DNA from 4 places in the Leisingera sp. XS_AS12 genome. Region 4 is predicted to be linked to each of the others. Evidence: riboswitches for the same ligand, from Rfam matches in the RefSeq annotation. Region 4 holds a riboswitch; each other region holds the start of a gene.
The links. Region 4 has a riboswitch for cobalamin ahead of AB9K35_RS08735 (CbtB domain-containing protein). Riboswitches for the same ligand answer to the same signal wherever they lie in the genome.
Positions count from the first base shown of each region.

Region 1: it holds a riboswitch for cobalamin, as region 4 does, so the genes downstream of both, AB9K35_RS17145 (TonB-dependent receptor plug domain-containing protein) here and AB9K35_RS08735 (CbtB domain-containing protein) in region 4, are expected to answer to the same signal.
Region 2: it holds a riboswitch for cobalamin, as region 4 does, so the genes downstream of both, nrdH (glutaredoxin-like protein NrdH) here and AB9K35_RS08735 (CbtB domain-containing protein) in region 4, are expected to answer to the same signal.
Region 3: it holds a riboswitch for cobalamin, as region 4 does, so the genes downstream of both, AB9K35_RS19385 (aromatic ring-hydroxylating dioxygenase subunit alpha) here and AB9K35_RS08735 (CbtB domain-containing protein) in region 4, are expected to answer to the same signal.

Region 1 covers NZ_JBGFGM010000111.1:119,754-123,957, reverse strand. The annotation lists gene AB9K35_RS17150 (ABC transporter substrate-binding protein) at 1-541, opposite strand, end outside; gene AB9K35_RS17145 (TonB-dependent receptor plug domain-containing protein) at 545-2,428, opposite strand; cobalamin riboswitch at 2,585-2,794, opposite strand; gene hisI (phosphoribosyl-AMP cyclohydrolase) at 3,141-3,614, opposite strand; gene AB9K35_RS17135 (GTP-binding protein) at 3,694-4,204, shown strand, end outside.
Region 2 covers NZ_JBGFGM010000065.1:11,711-15,914, forward strand. The annotation lists gene nrdE (class 1b ribonucleoside-diphosphate reductase subunit alpha) at 1-1,573, opposite strand, end outside; gene nrdI (class Ib ribonucleoside-diphosphate reductase assembly flavoprotein NrdI) at 1,555-1,971, opposite strand; gene nrdH (glutaredoxin-like protein NrdH) at 1,976-2,197, opposite strand; cobalamin riboswitch at 2,298-2,490, opposite strand; gene AB9K35_RS03330 (DUF2218 domain-containing protein) at 2,554-2,838, opposite strand; gene AB9K35_RS03335 (MarR family winged helix-turn-helix transcriptional regulator) at 2,969-3,448, shown strand; gene AB9K35_RS03340 (TonB-dependent receptor plug domain-containing protein) at 3,481-4,204, opposite strand, start outside.
Region 3 covers NZ_JBGFGM010000121.1:7,590-11,793, forward strand. The annotation lists gene AB9K35_RS19380 (2Fe-2S iron-sulfur cluster-binding protein) at 1-605, opposite strand, end outside; gene AB9K35_RS19385 (aromatic ring-hydroxylating dioxygenase subunit alpha) at 610-1,845, opposite strand; cobalamin riboswitch at 1,949-2,147, opposite strand; gene AB9K35_RS19390 (hypothetical protein) at 2,130-2,402, shown strand; gene AB9K35_RS19395 (DUF1523 family protein) at 2,394-3,038, opposite strand; gene AB9K35_RS19400 (hypothetical protein) at 3,049-3,315, opposite strand; gene AB9K35_RS19405 (methyltransferase domain-containing protein) at 3,600-4,204, opposite strand, start outside.
Region 4 covers NZ_JBGFGM010000087.1:74,958-79,161, reverse strand. The annotation lists gene cobF (precorrin-6A synthase (deacetylating)) at 1-455, opposite strand, end outside; gene AB9K35_RS08745 (hypothetical protein) at 528-1,031, opposite strand; gene AB9K35_RS08740 (CbtA family protein) at 1,099-1,797, opposite strand; gene AB9K35_RS08735 (CbtB domain-containing protein) at 1,802-1,972, opposite strand; cobalamin riboswitch at 2,006-2,224, opposite strand; gene AB9K35_RS08730 (DUF1636 family protein) at 2,319-2,645, opposite strand; gene cobA (uroporphyrinogen-III C-methyltransferase) at 2,642-3,376, opposite strand; gene AB9K35_RS08720 (cobyrinate a,c-diamide synthase) at 3,373-4,204, opposite strand, start outside.

The DNA.
Region 1 (4,204 bases), on a different contig from region 4:
CCTCGAGTATCTGACCAGCCAGAGACTTTGGACCGGTCGTGTAGTTGTTGGCCGAATAAAGCGCAGCGCGCGGGCGGGCGCCCATGGCCACCTGCAACTGCGCCAATTGACCGTCATATTCGGCCAGCAATGCGCGGGCCGCCCTTTCGCGCCCCAAAGCTTTGCCCATCTGCAGGATCCGGTCGCGTACATCAGTCAGGGAGTCGGCAGGTTGAAACACCACCACCGGCACCCCCAAACGCCGCAGCATTTCGGTGGTGGCCCGGGTGGAAAACGCGCCAGCAATCACCAGATCCGGCTTGAGCAGATAAATCTCCTCTGCCCTGCCATGATTGATTGGATAAGCCATGGCCTCGTCAACCATGGCCGAGGCGCGGGTATCCCGCGCGATATAGGAGACAGAGATCAACTGGCCAGGTGCGGCCAAAAGCATTGCCAGCTGATCGGTACATAGGTTCATCGAAACCACGCGAGACGGCCCGGCAAAGGCACCGGTCGTAGCCCACAACAGGGCAAGTACTATGCCGGACAATCTGCGCATGGATCAGAAGGAAGCTCTTATGCCGACATAGGCAGCCCGGCCACGTTTGGCATAGCCCCAGACATCGGCATATTCCTCGTCAAACAGGTTGGTGATACGACCAGTCAGCACCACGTTGCTGTTCAACTCATACTGCGCCGACAGATCCACCGTGGTGTAATTGGGCAATTCCACTGTGGAATAGGAGCCAAAGAACTGGCTGTCCCAATTGCCCGCAATATGACGCATATCAGCCGTCACCGAGCCGCGCCCCTGGAAAGTCTGCAGGGTTGCGCTGAGCAGTAGCTCATGCTCCGGGCGGCGGATTTCGACAGAGCCATCAGGATTGGTCGCGTCCAGGTAGGTATAGGACAGGCGCAAGTCGAGATTTTCGGTGGCGTCGAGGCTGGCGGTGAGTTCAATACCTTTGCGATCACTGTCTCCGGCCTGGTTGCGATAGGACCTGGTAGTGGCGTTCACCACATAGTTTTCGATCTCGCCGGTCAGGGTTTCGTCAAAGTAGGTGACATCAACCAGCCCGCGCCCCTGAAGGAAGGGCACTTCGACGCCGATGTCGAAGCTGCGGTTCTCTTCCGGTTTAAGGTTCGGATTGCCAAGATAGGTCGTGGTACCAAAAGTCGAGTTAGCGAAAAGTTCGAAATAAGAGGGGTTCACGATACCGGTCCCCGCCGAGCCATGCAAACGTATGCCGCTACCGGCAAAGGTATAAGAGGCGCTGGCGTTCCAACTGGTCGCATCTTCAAAAGCACTGTTATTGTCGCGCCGCACGCCGAGTTGCAGGTCCAGGCCATTTGCAAAGCTGCCACGGTATTCCAGGGCGATCGAGTTGGTTCTACGCGCATAAAGAGGATTGCTGCTGCTGGAATCCTCTTCCCATTCCAGAATTGCGTTGAGCAGATGATCGGCGTCATCGGCAGGCTGTCCATTCAGGCCAAAGCTCAGAAGATATTTGGCGGCTTCCGTTTTTGTTTCGGTCGCAGCCCCGCCGTTTCGGGCACTGTCATAGTCTGTACGCTCGAACGCCAGGCGATGCTTCAAACGTCCACCCAGTGTATCCAGTTCAGCAAAAAACTGTGCCAGACGCTCCTCTCTGTCGGCATATTGCGTCGGATCATCCACCACATAGCCAGCCGGATCGGTTGCGCTCCATGATGTGCTATCACTGTCGTAATGTTCTTCTGAGGTGCGTACATTAAAACCAAGTTGGAAGTGGTCCGTAACCAGATAGTCCCCCTTCAGTTGCAGTGTGGTTCGACGAATGCCGTCTTCCTCACCACCGTCACCAGAAGTGTCGTAACCATCGTCTTCGTCATGAGCCAAACTGAAGGAGAGGCCGCCACGCTCAGTTCGTGTCGAGACACGTGCCGAAGCACGGTAGCCATCGGTGCCATACTCCGCACTGCCGCCATATTCAGTGCCAATTTCGCCAGTCTTGGTAATGATATTGATCACCCCAGCCGAGGCATTGGAGCCATAGAACACCGATTGCGGGCCGCGCAGGACCTCGATGCGCTCAATATTGGCAGTATCCAGCCCCGACAGGATATACTCGCTGTCCCCACCGGAGGCTTCGATACCATCAATCAGGATCAGAGTATGATTGGCTTCGCCACCGCGGATGCGAACCTGGGTAAAGCTGTCACCCGAACCGTTCACCATCAGGCCGGGAATGGCCCGCAGGGCATTTTGGACCGTGGTGATGCCGCGCTCTTTGATTTCTTCGCTGGTCAGGACCGAGACCGAGCGACCGTATTTCTGTGCTTCCACCGGGGTGAAGCCGCCAGAGACGATGATTTCTCCCAGATCTGTGATTTCGAAGTCCTGGGCTATCGCCAGGGCTGGAGAAGCGGCCAAAGCCGCGGCCAAGGACAGGCGTACCTTGCTCATAGTTTTTCCTCACGGCCTATGGGAGCGCCCACAAGCCAAGCATCCGCCCAAATTGGGCAGAAATTAAAATTTGGAGTCTTTGAGAGGCACTGCCTCCGCAGACGGTGAAAATGCCACCACTACGGAAGTCCGTTGTCCTTGGCGCGCCCCGCACCCGGACAGGGTGATCATCCTGGCAGGTCTCCTGACTCGCGGGTCGAGGCCTTGCTACGCCTTCCCACCCCTTGGGGCAGTGGCTTGTTGCAGCAGTGCTCTCCGCTCACAGTTGCGGGGGCAGTCACGGATTCGGCGCCTGTTGGCTACACCTCACCGTGTTCCCTATTAACCGGGTGGTTTCCCAGCCGGACCAGAACGGTTGCGATGTAGGCCGAAAGTAAATTCTTTGTCAAGCACAGCGAGAGCCCAGTTTTTTCAAGACAAGCAGACCCGCAGCCTTTGGAAATCACTTCCGGGCCTTAGGCCCGGAGTAGCGATAGATGTGCAGCCCGGATCGCATGAACCGGTAAATGGACAGTGACGACCCGGCGGGTCAAATCCACACCAAGGATGGTGACATGGGTGGTCGGCCCCGGACATCCGGGATCGTCGCAGTCCATTTCGACAACGGTAATCAGGGCAAGCTGCCCGGCACCGGCCATATCACGCACCAAGTGCTTTACGCGCTGGATATGCCACAGTGTGGTTGCCTTCCCTTTGATTTGGGCGGCAAAACTCACAGCTGTGTCGGGTTCGCTGCATCGCCATAGGTGGCAACCGGATCAAAACTCTTTTGGTCTTCCATGAAAACCAGCAGGGCACCCGCTGCGCTTCCAGTCGGTATAGCCCGGTAAAAACAGGACCTGTAGCCCACATGGCAGGAAGCACCAGAGCCTGCAACTGCCACACGCAGCCAGATGGCGTCCTGGTCGTCATCGATACGCGCTTCGACAACCTGCTGGACCAAGCCAGACGTTGCTCCCTTGCGCCAGAGAGTTTGACGGGCGCGGCTGAAGTAATGCGCCTCGCCGGTCTCCAACGTCAGCCGCAGGGCCTCTGCAGTCATCCAGCCAAGCATCAGAACCTCGCTGCTGTCCGCGTCAGTGGTGATGCAGGGTATTAGCCCGTCGGGACCGAACTTGGGTGCCAGCACGCAGCCCTCTTCGACTTCCTCGACCGATAGGCGGGGGGCGAAACGAATTTTGTCCACTTGGATACCTTGTTTTCTGTTATGTTATCTTATAACACCATGGCCATTCATGCTTCGCAACCAGAAAGAGCGGCACGACATGCAAAGCCAGACCCCTGTCACCTTGCTCACCGGCTTTCTGGGCGCGGGAAAAACCACGCTTTTGAACCGGCTGCTGCATGATCCCGCAGCGGGCCGTATCGCGGTTGTTGTCAATGAATTTGGCGATGCCGGCCTGGACCATGACCTGATCGAAGAGGCTGCCGAAGATGTGGTTCTGATGGCAGCCGGCTGCATCTGCTGCTCGATCCGCGGGGATCTGTCGAGGACGCTGATGTCCCTGCTGAACCGCCGCTCCCAAGGGGAACTGGCGTTTGACCGCGTGGTGATTGAAACCACCGGGCTGGCGGATCCGGGTCCGGTCCACCACACTTTGCTGATCGACAAGGAATTGGCCGCCAGTTTTGCATTGGATGGCATCGTGACCGCTGTCGATTCCGTTCTGGGCGAGGATACGCTGAATCAGCACGCCGAGGCGCAGGCACAGGTTGCCATGGCCGACCGGATTGTACTGACCAAGCGGGATCTGGCCAACCGGGCTGCCAAGCGGG
Region 2 (4,204 bases), on a different contig from region 4:
CATATGTCGACCGCTCGAAACCCTTGAACACCTCGCCCTTCTCCTGCGCGATTTTGTTCGAGGCCCGCAGCGCGTGATACAACACGGCGCAAAAATAGATGTTGGTGAAATCAATGCCCTCGGCGCTGCCATAGTGGATGTGCTCGCGCGCCAGGAACCCGTGCAGGTTCATCTGCCCCAGGCCGATCGCGTGGCTTTCGTCATTGCCCCGCCGCACGGAGGGCACCGAGTCGATCGCGCTCATCTCCGACACCGCGCTCAGCGCGCGCACGGCGGTCTCCACCGTGGCCGCCAGATCGCCGCCATCCATCGCCTTGGCGATATTCATCGAGCCCAGATTGCAGGAGATATCCGTGCCCAGGTGCTTGTAGCTGAGGTCGTCATTGAACTCCGACGCCTCGTTCACCTGCAGGATTTCCGAGCAAAGGTTCGACATGGTGATGCGCCCGGCCACCGGATTGGCAGCGTTCACCGTATCCTCGAACATGATATAGGGATAACCGCTCTCGAACTGGATCTCCGCCAGAGTCTGAAAAAACTGCCGGGCATTGATCTTCTGCTTGCGGATGCGCGGATCATCGACCAGCTCGTGATAGCGCTCGCTGACCGAAACCTCCGAGAAAGGCACCCCGTGCACCTTCTCCACGTCATGCGGCGAGAACAGGTACATGTCCTCGTTTTTCTTCGCCAATTCAAAGGTGATGTCGGGGATTACCACGCCCAGTGACAGGGTCTTGATACGGATCTTCTCATCCGCATTTTCGCGTTTGGTGTCGAGGAAGCGCAGAATGTCCGGGTGGTGCGCGTTGAGGTAAACCGCCCCCGCCCCCTGCCGCGCGCCCAGCTGGTTCGCGTAGGAAAAGCTGTCTTCGAGCAGTTTCATCACCGGGATCACGCCAGAGGACTGGTTCTCGATGCCTTTGATCGGCGCACCATGTTCGCGGATGTTGGTCAGCATCAGCGCCACGCCGCCGCCGCGCTTGCTCAGCTGCAACGCCGAGTTGATGCCGCGGCCGATACTTTCCATGTTGTCCTCCAGCCGCAGAAGAAAGCAGGAGATCAGCTCGCCCCGGCTCTTCTTGCCGGCATTCAGGAAGGTGGGCGTGGCGGGCTGGAAGCGGCCGGTGATGATCTCCTCCATCAGCCGCAGCGCCAGCGCCTCGTCGCCGCGCGCCAGCGTCAGCGCCACCATCACCACGCGGTCCTCGTAGCGTTCCAGGTACCGGCCGCCATCGCGGGTCTTCAGCGTATAGGAGGTGTAATACTTGAAAGCCCCCAGGAAGGTCGGAAAGCGGAATTTATGCGCATAGGCCGCGTCCCAGATCCGGTGCAGGAAGGCGCGGTCATATGGCTCCAGCACCTCAGCTTCGTAGTAGCCTTCCTCAACCAGATACCCCAGCTTTTCATCCAGCGAATGAAAGAACACGGTGTTCTGGTTCACATGGGTCAGGAAATACTGCCGCGCCGCCTCCCGGTCGGCCTCGAACTGGATGTTTCCCTCCGCATCATAAAGGTTCAGCATGGCGTTCAGCGCGTGGTAGTCGCGCTCGCCGGCTACGCTGGAATCGAGCATTCCGTCCCCCAGAATTTCTGCAGCCCGGCGCGAACGCGGGCGATGTCGGTTTCGGTGCCGGCCAATTCAAAGCGGTACAGCACCGGCACATTGCATTTGCGGGCGATCACGTCGCCCGCCAGCGCGAAGGTTTCGCCAAAGTTTCGGTTGCCCGCGCCGATCACACCGCGCAGCAGCGCCCGCAGGGGCGGCTGGTTCAGCAGCCGGATCACCTGCTTGGGCACGGCGCCGCGCCCCTGCCCGTCCGCATAGGTCGGACAGATCAACACGAAGGGCGCGAGGATCTGCGGCAGCGGCTCGCCGTGGCGCAGCGGCAGGCGCGTGGCCGCAAGGCCAAGCCGCGTGGCAAAGCGATGGGTATTGCCGGAGCCGCTGGAGAAATAGACCAGCCCCGCCACGGCGTCAGGCCAGGCGAGCGATCATGTCGGGGCGAAAGCCCGCCCAATGGCTCTCCCCGGCGACGACCACCGGCGCCTGGCGATAGCCCATGTCCTGCACCTTCTGCAGCGCCGTACTGTCCTCGCTGAGGTCGATCACCTCATAGGCCAGCCCGCGCGCATCCAGCGCGCGGGTGGTGGCGGTGCATTGCACGCAGGCCGGTTTGGAATACACGGTGATGGTCATTGGTCTGGTCCCTATCTGCTGTTGCGGACAAGGGGACAGGGTCACGGGCGGCGCTGCAGGGGGCAGGCCGGTCCACGCACCCAGGCCCGCCGCCTGTGGTTCACGTCTCATCAGCCCTGGCAGGTCTCCTGGCTTGCGGCTCCGACGTCTGGCCCGCCTTCCCGGCGCCGGTGCGCCAGTGGCATATGGGGTTTGACTCGCCGCTTACAGTTGCGGGGGCAGCACCGGAATTACACCGGTTTCCCTCTTAGCCTCTGATGTGAATCACAGGCACCAAAGCCACTCCATATAGGGTTATACCCTAGCCACCCGTCAATATGTTGTTTTCGATATCCACAGGAAAAGCCGCACGGGTCTCAGCCCCGGTGCCACACCAGCGGGGCCGGGTCCTCGCGAAAGGCAAAGCGCAGCAGATGGCTTTCCACCACCTCGCAGGTCTGCGCCAGCTCGGTCGCGGTCGCGGACGTGACGTGTATGCTCAGCCGATCCGCGTCATGGCGCAGCTGCGCCAGACCGCAGACGAATTGCAGCTCCGCCCCCTCCGGGCTCTCGACGACCGGGATCTTGTGACCGAAATGGCGGACGAGGCGCGTATAAAGGCCTGCGGCCTGCGCCGAGTGGAAAACCGCGCGTGTTTGCATTGCTGCTCCTTAGAATTGATATTAGCCAAGATACTGGCAGATATTGATTTTAAACCGTTTCAACACGCCGCGCCCGGCATTGGTCTGCGTTCTGGGCGTTTGCATTGGTGCCACCTGAAAGGACGCGACCATGACCACCCGCCCCGGCCCCTCGCCGAACGCCGCCTTCTTCGGAGACGACGACGAAGCGATTGCCTACAACCGCGCCTGGTTCAACATCATGCGCGCCCACCGCAAGTTCCACCCGCGGATCGCGCGGGCGCTGAGGAGCCATGGCATCAATGACCCGATCTGGTACGAGATCCTGCTCGAACTGGAGCGCGCCGGTGCCGACGGCCAGCCGATGGCGGCGCTGGAGGACAAGCTGTTCGTGCCGCAATACGCGCTCTCCCGACATGTGGCCCGGATGGAAAAGGACGGGCTGCTGCGGCGCGAATTCATTGCCGACGGGCGGCGCAAGCAGATCCTCTTTCTCACCGACCGCGGCGCCGGGCTGCATGCGAAGATCTGGCCAACCTACTGGGAGGCGATGCAGACCGAGATCGGCCAGCATCTGACCACCGAGGAGGCCTATGCCCTGTCGCGCCTGCTGATCAAGCTGCTGCCGTGAAGCCGCGCCGCAGGCGGCTTCACGGCTGATCCTCAGAACCGCGCGACCGCCTCGATCATGAAGGTGCGCCCCGGCTCCTTCAGCGGCACGATCGAAGCATATTCGCCGCCATAGGTGGCCCGGTCGGCGTAGTCCGCGTCAAACAGGTTCTGCACCGAGGCCCGCAGGGTCACGCCGTTCAGCGACGGCGGGGTATATTCGGCGAAGACGTTCACGACCTCATAGCCGTCCAGCTCCTGGGTGCCCGCTCCGCCGGTGTCGTAGTCGCGGGCCAGATCCAGGCTGCCGCCCACGAGCAGGCTGTACTGCGGCAGTTCCTGCTGGACCTGCAATGCCAGCACCTGCCCCAGCGGTGCCCCCAGATCGCGCGCCTCGTAGCTGCCGGTAGAACCGCCGTTAAGCTCGATGTCGCTGTCGGTGAAGCTCAGCCGCACGAAACCACCAAGCCAGCCATAGGTCGCGCCCAGGCTGTAGCCTTCACTTTGGAAATCAATGTTGCCCGAGTTTTCACGCGCATTCTCGACCTCGGTGCGAAAGACCTCGGCCCCCAGCGTGAGATTGCCCGCGCTCCAGTCGACGCCGAGGTTGAAATTCTCGGCCCGCGAACTTTCCAGCCCGGCATAGGTCCAGCCCGGATCGAAGACATAGTTGTCTTCCAGCTGGATGCCGCCGAACACGCTCGAATACCCTGCCCGCAGCGACAGCGCGTCCGTCACCTTGTAGCGCGCCGACAGGTTGCCGCTGGCACCGGACACG
Region 3 (4,204 bases), on a different contig from region 4:
CGATACCCCGTCCAGACCTGATAGGGGTCGTCCTCCTCGACCACGAAGTGCAGCTTGATGCCCGGCACCCGCGAGGCCATGCTTTCCAACTGTTGGCGCGCGATGATCTCGCTCGGGCGCTTGGCACAGTTGATAAAGCAGATGTCGGGCGACTGGCCACGGTCAAACAGGTACTGTGTCATCGACAGGCTGGGCGTGATGCCGGAGCCGGCCGAGATGAACAGGAACTTCCCGCTGGGGCGTTTGGGCAGGGTGAAGACCCCCGCCGGTCCGGAGGCACGCAGCTTCATGCCGGGGCGCAGATGGTCCAGCATCCAGCGGGTGCCGATGCTGTCTGCCTGCGCCTTCACGGTGACCGAGATCGACAGCGGCCGCGACGGCGAGGAGCTGATCGTATAGGTGCGCCAGACGGTTTCCCCCGGCACCGGCAGTTCCAGCGTCAGGAACTGGCCGGGCTGGTACTTGAACCAAGCGCCCGAAGGCGCGCGGAAGCTGAAGGTCGCGGTGTTCGGCGCTTCCGGCACCACCGAGACGCATTCCAGCATCTCGTCGTCCTTCCACGCGAGGGTTTCATCGAGGGTCTCGAAGTTGGCCTGCAGTCCCATCGGTTTACTCCGCCGCCACCAGATGGCGCCCGGTCAGGGCGCGGGTCAGATGCTCGGCATACCAGTTGGAGAACTGGATCACGCCGCTTTCCTGCACCTTGGAATACGGGCCAGGCTGGTACGCGGGCGAGTTGATGCCACGCTGGTTGTCTTCGACCACGATGCGGTCCTCGTCATTGGTGGCGATCCAGACCTCGGTCAACCGCTTCAGGTCGTAATCCTGACCTTCCACCGCATCCTTGTGGACCAGCCACTTGGTGCTGACTTCGGTTTGCGTCGGGCTAATCGGCGTGACGCGGAAGACGATGGAGTGATCCGGCAGGAAGTGGTTCCAGGTGGTCGGATAGTGGAATTTCAGCAGCGTGCCCGCGTCCGCAAAGGGCACCCGGCCCAGCGGCTTGGCGACGGCGGCCTTGCCGTCCATGGTGTAGCTCTCGGCGCCCTCGTTCAGCGGCATCCGTGCCAGCCGGTGCTGGCCGCGCGCATCGATGCGGAACTGCGCCGGGCAGCCTGCGGCCTCGATCCGGTCGAAATGCTTTTGCAGATGCGGCGGGGTCTCGCCGCCCTCCACCCCGGTGACCGAGGGATCCTCGGGGAAGGTGCGGCACAGCGACGGGTGGTTGCCACCGCAGTGATAGCACTCGCGGTTGTTTTCCCAGACCAGCTTCCAGTTGCCGTTCTCGATGATCGCGCTTTCATGGGCGATCTTGGCATTGGCCAGGTCGTGCGGCTCCAGATAGGGGCGTGCCACGTCGGCGAAGGCGTCGAAATCCGGAGCCTCATCCGCGAGACAGATGTAGATCAGCCCTGCGAGGTCGCGGCAATGCACCGGCTTCAGCCCGTGCTTGGAGGCGTCGAAATCCGGCCCCATGTCGCGCGCCCACAGCAGTGAGCCGTCCAGTTCATAGGTCCACTGGTGGTAGGGGCAGACCAGTTTCGGCGAATTGCCCTTCTTGGCCTTGCAGACCACCGAACCGCGGTGGCGGCAGGAGTTGTGGAAGGCCCGCACCTCGCCGTCGGTGCCGCGCACGATGATAACGTTGTAGCTGCCGACCTGGTGGGTGACGTAATTCCCGGGTTTCGGGACTTCACAGGCGGGGATGGCAAACAGCCACTCGCGGTAGAAAATCTGCCGCATGTCCAGATCCAGAACACCCGGATCGGTGTAGAACGCCTGTTCCAGGGAATGATTTTCCTGCCGGGCCATCAGCTTGGCCAGAATTTCGCTGTCCTGAAGCATCTGTCTCTCTCCTTCGCCGCGGCCCCGCGGCGGGTTGGCTTGGGTGCGGGCACGACTGGAGAGATTGCTGGCCACACGCCCGCAACCGCCCTGCCGCATCCGCGGTTGACGTTTCTGGCAAGGCTGGAGGTCGGACGGCCCGCAGCGTTTCGACCGATGGCGCATGGCAGCTGCCTGAAGGCTCCTTCAGCGGCTTTCAGCCATGCCCCAAACAGGGTCTCCGTTGCGCAGGCAGTGTCGTTGTTCCACCAGCTTCCCAATTTTCCGCCCCGGAGGACGGCACCTTGCTGAAGCGGAAATTGCCCGATTTGCGACTATCCAGCGGAACCAAAACCGACCCGCAAAAACCGGAAAAAGACATGCATGCCAGAACCCTTGGCGCGGACAAACCTGTCCAATGCCGCAAAACGTGCGACGCGTTCGAAATGCGTCAGGACCTGTATCTGGCCAAGGGGACAGCCGCCTGCCCTGCAGCGAATCCCGACTGCACGGCGCGTTGCATTACCGGCCCGGAAACCAAAAAGGGCCGCCTCGACGGCGGCCCTTGGTCAATTTGATCTCCAGCTTTGCAGCCAGCGCCGGAACCGACCGCGCCGCTCGGCGATGGCATCGCCCGCGGCATACAGGCTGTCCTCTGCGCTCTCGAGCATCGGATCGATGCGCGCCCGGCGGAAGCGCCGCCAACGCACCCATATCGCCCAGAGGAACCCCGCCAGGAACACAAGGAAGATGATTGTGAACCAATTGGTTGGCTTGTCATCCGGACCGGCCACCGGTTTGATCGAGACCGCATTGGGAAAGGCCGACAGGAACTCGTTGCGCCAACCATAATGCAGCACCGCCACCCATTCCGGGTTGGCCTTGGTCGAAATACTGTCGTTGGCGTCGGTGTAGAGGTTGGCGGTGTCGAACTTGAAATACGGCGGCCAGTTCCAGCCGGTATCCTCGTTGCGGTAGACGATGGCGCGGCCATTCGGCCGCACGCCCTGGATAAACTGCACGTCGCGATTGATCAGCTGCGCCGAGCGATCATCCGGGCTGGACCAGAAAATGCGTGTCCAGTCGTTCAGCTCCTGACGTTCCTCGTAGGTGTTGACGATGCGCACCACATCATACTGCGGCAAGGTATAATGCAGGAAGGCGCCAAACAGCCCCCAGAAGGTGATCAGAAATGCCCATTTGATGAAACGCATGGGAGGAGCCTCACATGAAGTTAATGACGTAGATCAGGAGCGCCAGCGCCCCCAGCGGAACGATGTAAACCAGCAGGATCAGTCGGCGACGAAAGGACCGGTCGTATTGTTTCAGCCCTCGCTGGATGAAGGCCGCGCGGTCTCCGGTCAACCCCTTGTCTTTCCAGCGACGCTTCAGCTTCGCCCGCCGCGCTTCGCGGGAGTAGAGCGACACCGCCCCGTAGACCAGGGTCAGAACCACCAGCAAAATCAGGACCAGGCGCAGAAAACCGAACATTCAAAAGCCTCCCAGCGTGCAGGCATCACAGTGCCCTGACGCGGGCGCGCGCGTCGGCCCGCCCAGGGTCAGCCGTGTCCGTTCAAACCTGGTAACGCTCATATGCCCGTCCCATCATGCCAAGATGCCATATAATGATATGGGCATGTGAACGCGACTTACATCCCCTCCCCGCCCAATCTTCGGCACCACGAACCGCCCTTCGGCAAAATCGCCGGGGGCTTTTCGAGGACAGAGACAAAGCTCGCCGCCCGCAACCGACAGGCTGGGGCGGCGACGAGAGGTCAGTTGTTCTGATGCTTTTCCAGCACCAGAAAGGTCATCATGCCCAGCGGCGGCAAGCTTTCCTGCTGCTCGATGCGCAGCCGGTCGTCCTTCAGGATGGTTTCCAGCTCGAAATCGGAATGCCAGCCGATCACATTGGCCAGCGGGGCCGACAGCCGCTCCAGCGATGCACGCACCCCCTTGCCGCTCTTGAAATGGTTGGTGACGACCAGTTTGCCGCCGGGCTTCAGAACGCGGGCGATCTCGCGCATGACCTGTTCCGGCTCCGGCACCACCGACAGCACGTGCATTGCTGCAACCGTGTCGAAGGCATTGTCCGGGAAATCCAGTTGGCGCGCGTCCATCTGGCGCAGCGCCTCGACGTGGCTCAGGTTCATCTCCTGTACCTTTGCCTCGGCTTTTTTCAGCATGTCATGGCTGAAATCGATGCCGGTGACCTTCAGATGCGGCGCATAATGTTGCAGCGACAGTCCGGTACCGACGCCGACCTCCAGCACATTGCCTTCGCGCGCGTTGATGAACTGCACTGCGCGCCGACGACCAGCGCGGGTCACCGCGCCGAATGTTCTGTCATATACCGGCGCCCAGCGCGCGTAGGATTCCT
Region 4 (4,204 bases):
GCATGGGCCGCGGTCAGGGCCTGGATCGAGGTAATGCCCGGGATCACCGTCAGCTTGAGGTCAGCGCGCTGTTGCAGCCGGTCGGCAATGCGCATGGTGCTGTCATAGAGCGAAGGATCGCCCCAGACGAGGAAACCCGCCTTGCCGCCGTCGGGCAGATGCGTGCTGATGTTCTGCCACCAGATCTCGGCAATGGCATCGTGCCAATCGTCGACCCGTTTGCGGTAGTCGCGGATGGTTTCGTCCCGCACCGGCAGGGAGAACTCGACGATCCGTGGGCCGTTGCCCTTGATTGCCTGGTGGCAGATTTCGCGCCGCAGCCCGGCCAGATCATCCTTGCCGCCCCCTTTGTTGGGGATCAGGATCAGGTCCTGCGCGTTCAGCGCGTCGATTGCCTGCAGGGTCATGTGCTGCGGGTTTCCGGTGCCGATACCGATCAGGCTGAGTTCGATCATGGCGGGGCCTTTCATGCGTGGACACGCCCCCTATGGAGCCGTGCCGCTGGTCTTGCAAGCGCGGGGTGACGGTCAGGTGCCCTCAGCGTCGGACGGCACGGTTGTCGTGGCCTCGACGGGCTGTCCCTCCACCGTCAGCGCGCTGTGGTTGTTGGTGTTCAGCGAGACCTTGACGACTGCCCCGGCAGGCAGCGACGGGAGGTGAATCCACTCTGCATAGAGCCGCGCAAGTTTTTCACCATTCACGTAGACATGGGCGTGGCCTTCACCGGGAACATTCTCCGCCGAAGCATTCTGCGGGGCAAAGCGGAAGTTCTGCGGCAGCACCTGCAGGTTCCAGCCGGACATGGGATCCTTGTGCAGACGTATGGCAATTCGGGGTGCATCCGGGCCCGACGGCAGATCGACCGCCGTCGCGTGGTCATGGGCCATCGCGCCCGCGTGGCCACCGCCGTGATGTGCCGGGTCGCCGTGGTCGTGGCCGTCAAAAGTGATGCCATTGCCAGCCGCGGTGACAAAGCCGATGCCGCCTCCGAACAGCAGTCCGATGGCAAAGAGAGCGAGAGAACGGGACATCAAGTCTTCCTCGGACAAGAACTGTCCCCGCCGGACTTCTCCGGCGGGGCGCAAGAGGGCAGCCGGGTCAGGCCGCTGCGAGCGAGCGCTTGCCTTCGGTCTGCCAGAAGTGGCCGGCAAAGGCCCCCAGCAGCACCCAGGCCGCCATTCCGACCCCGAAGGCACGGGCGGCAAACAGCGCGCCGATCTCGGTCGGCACCGGTCCCGAGAAACTCTCGGGTTCGGGGGCGCCGATAACATGCGGCGCCAGCAGCAGTAACGCGGCGATCAGGTAGCTGACCATGTTGCCGCCAAAGGCGATCAGCCACATGGCCACGCCCGCGGTGGCTACGGTGGCGGTCCACCAGATCTGGCGCAGGCCGACATCCGCGGCCGCGACGCCGGGCACCTCGGGGGCCAGCGACAGGCCGGGCGCGAAGTGGAAGGTCACGAAGCCTGCCACACCCCAGAGCAAACCGCTGCGCGCGTTGATCGCATGGCCCTGACGCTCGGCAACCGACATCAATGCAACCATGACCAGCGCATAGCCGGTGTAGGTGAGCATGGTGAAGATGACGCTCAGCCCGTCGCGCACCGGATCGGCGAACAGGCCGGGCAGGTCGGGATGGGCCGACACGGCCTCGGCGCCGAAATGCACCAGTTCACCGCCCTCGTAGAGTTCGGCGTGGAGCAGAACAGGCTGCACGAAATAAAGCTGCAGCAGGGCGGTGATCAGCCCTGCTGCAGCGCCAGCGAACAGGCCGCTGGTCAAAATACGACTGAACATGGCCTTAGTGGCAGGGGAAGCCGGTTGCGTGGCGTACATCGTGCGCCGCGTCATGCAGCGCGGATGCCTGCACATGGCCGGTCAGCGTGAGGATCCCCAGCCCGAGAACCACGGCAAACAGGGCCGGGATTACGGAAGTGCCTGCGGCAGAAGCGTTGAGCGTCTTGGTCGTCATTGATGGTCTCCTTGCCGTCACACCCGACGGCGTAAGTTTTCATTCGCACACGGCCGGTCTCCTGACTCGCGGGTCGCTGCTGCTCTCCTCCTTCCCGGCGTCTTGCGCGCCAGTGGATGCCGGAGAGCCGCTCGCCGCTCACAGTCGCGGGGGCGGTTGAGGCTGCGGTGCCGCGATTTGGTCCACCGTCCTCATTCCCGTTTCAGTCCTGGTGCTTGGGCACCTTTGGACACCGTATTCAATGGTAATGCCTCGCGGGGGCGATTCCGGTCAAGGAAGAAACCGCCCCTTGACCGGTTGTCTGCGGCATATCTGCGGGCCGCGGGGGCAGATTGGCGGTGCGAGGTCAGCCCGGGATGCGGGCAATCGCCTTGAAGCGCAGCTTGCCCAGCGGGCGGGCATCGGCGAAATTGCCGTCAGCGCTGCGGGCGTACAGGCGCAGAAAGGTCAGCACGTCCGGCAGATCGCCAGCGGAAATTTCACCGAACAGATAGGCGGTCTTGCCGGATTGGCGCACCGCCAGTGTTTGCGGCCGCTGGCAGCCGGACATGCAGTCCACCTGCGTCAGATGGGCCGCGATCCCTGCGCGCTCCAGTGCCGCGGCGACCTGCCCGGGCAGGGCAGGGTCCGCATCGCGGCAGGTGCGGCACAGGGTGAGGGTCGGCACGCTCATGCGCCGGGCAGGTCCTGATCTGCCAGCGGCCCGTAGAGGATCAGCACCGGGGCGGTGGTTTCCATGGCGCGCAGCACCTGCGGCAGTTCACCGACTGTGTGGCAGAACAGCTTCTGCTCCGGGGTGGAGACGCCCTGCGCCACCAGCGCGTGGGTCTCCGCAGGCAGCCCGGCCTCCATCAGCTTTTCCGCCAGCGCGACGAAGGTACGCTTGCCCATATAGACCACGGTGGTGGCCTGCGGGTCGGCCAGCGCCGCCATGTTCAGATCGTCCGGCAGCCCGCCGGTCACGTCATGGCCGGTGATGAACTGCAGCCGCCGCGCGGTCAGCCGACGGGTGAGCGGGATATTGGCCGCCGCCGCCGCCGCCGAGGCCGCGGTGACGCCTGGCACGATCTCAAACCCGATTCCGGCTTCGCGCAGGGCGGTGATTTCTTCCTCGAGACGGCCGAAGACGCCCGAGTCGCCGGATTTCAGTCGCACCACCCGCAGCCCGGAGGAGGCATAATCGACCAGCAGCTGGCTGACATGGTCCTGCTTGGGCGAAGGTCGCCCGGCGCGTTTGCCCACGCCCACCAGGTCGGCATCGGCACGGGCATGGCTCAGGATCGGGCCAGAGGACAGATCATCGAACAGGATCGCATCCGCCGTCTCCAGCCGTTTGACGGCTTTCACGGTCAACAGCTCCGGATCGCCGGGCCCGGAGGAGACAAAGCTGACAAAGCCGCTCATGCGCGTTCTCCGGTGATCAGGTGGAAGAAGGTGCCGGTCACATTGCACTTGACCGATCCGGTCTCGGGCACCGGGTTTCCGTCGGCGTCCATGACATTGGCCAGCGGCGCGTCGGGTTCTTCCAGAATGGTGGAATAGTGGAATTCGTGACCGCGCAAGGCGGTGCCGGCAGCAAAGCCGGGTATCTCCGCCTGCAGCACCGCGCGGCGGTAGCCGAGGTGGAATTTGCGCTTCTCATAAGACGTCACCAGCCCCAGCAGGCCCAGCATCTGGTGGCGGTTGCCCTGCTTGTCGATCAGCGCCTCGCCGAGCGCCATGTAGCCGCCGCATTCGCCGTGCACCGGCTTGGTCTGCGCGTGTTTCCGAACGCCCGCGCGGAAGGTCTCTGCCGCGGCCAGCGCCCCGCCATGCAGTTCGGGATAGCCTCCGGGCAGCCAGACCAGGTCAGCGTCCAGGGCCGGGGGCTCATCCGCCAAGGGCGAGAAGGGCAGAATCTCGGCGCCAGCGGCACGCCAGCCTTCCAGCAGGTGCGGGTAGGTGAAGGAAAACGCCGCATCGCGCGCCAGCGCAATGCGCTGCGCGGGCGGTGTGGGCAGGCTGGCGGGTGCCGGGGCCTGACCGGACAGCGCCGCGGATTTGATCGCTTCCAGATCCACATGCTCGCGCAGGAAGGCGGCGTAGCCTGCGATGGCGGCTTCCAGATCGGGGTGTTCGACTGCCTGGATGAGGCCGAGATGCCGCTCCGGCAGGGTCAGGTCACCGCGGCGGGGCAGGGAGCCCAGCACCTTGATGCCTGCCTTTTCCATCCCCAGCCGGGTCAGCCGCTCA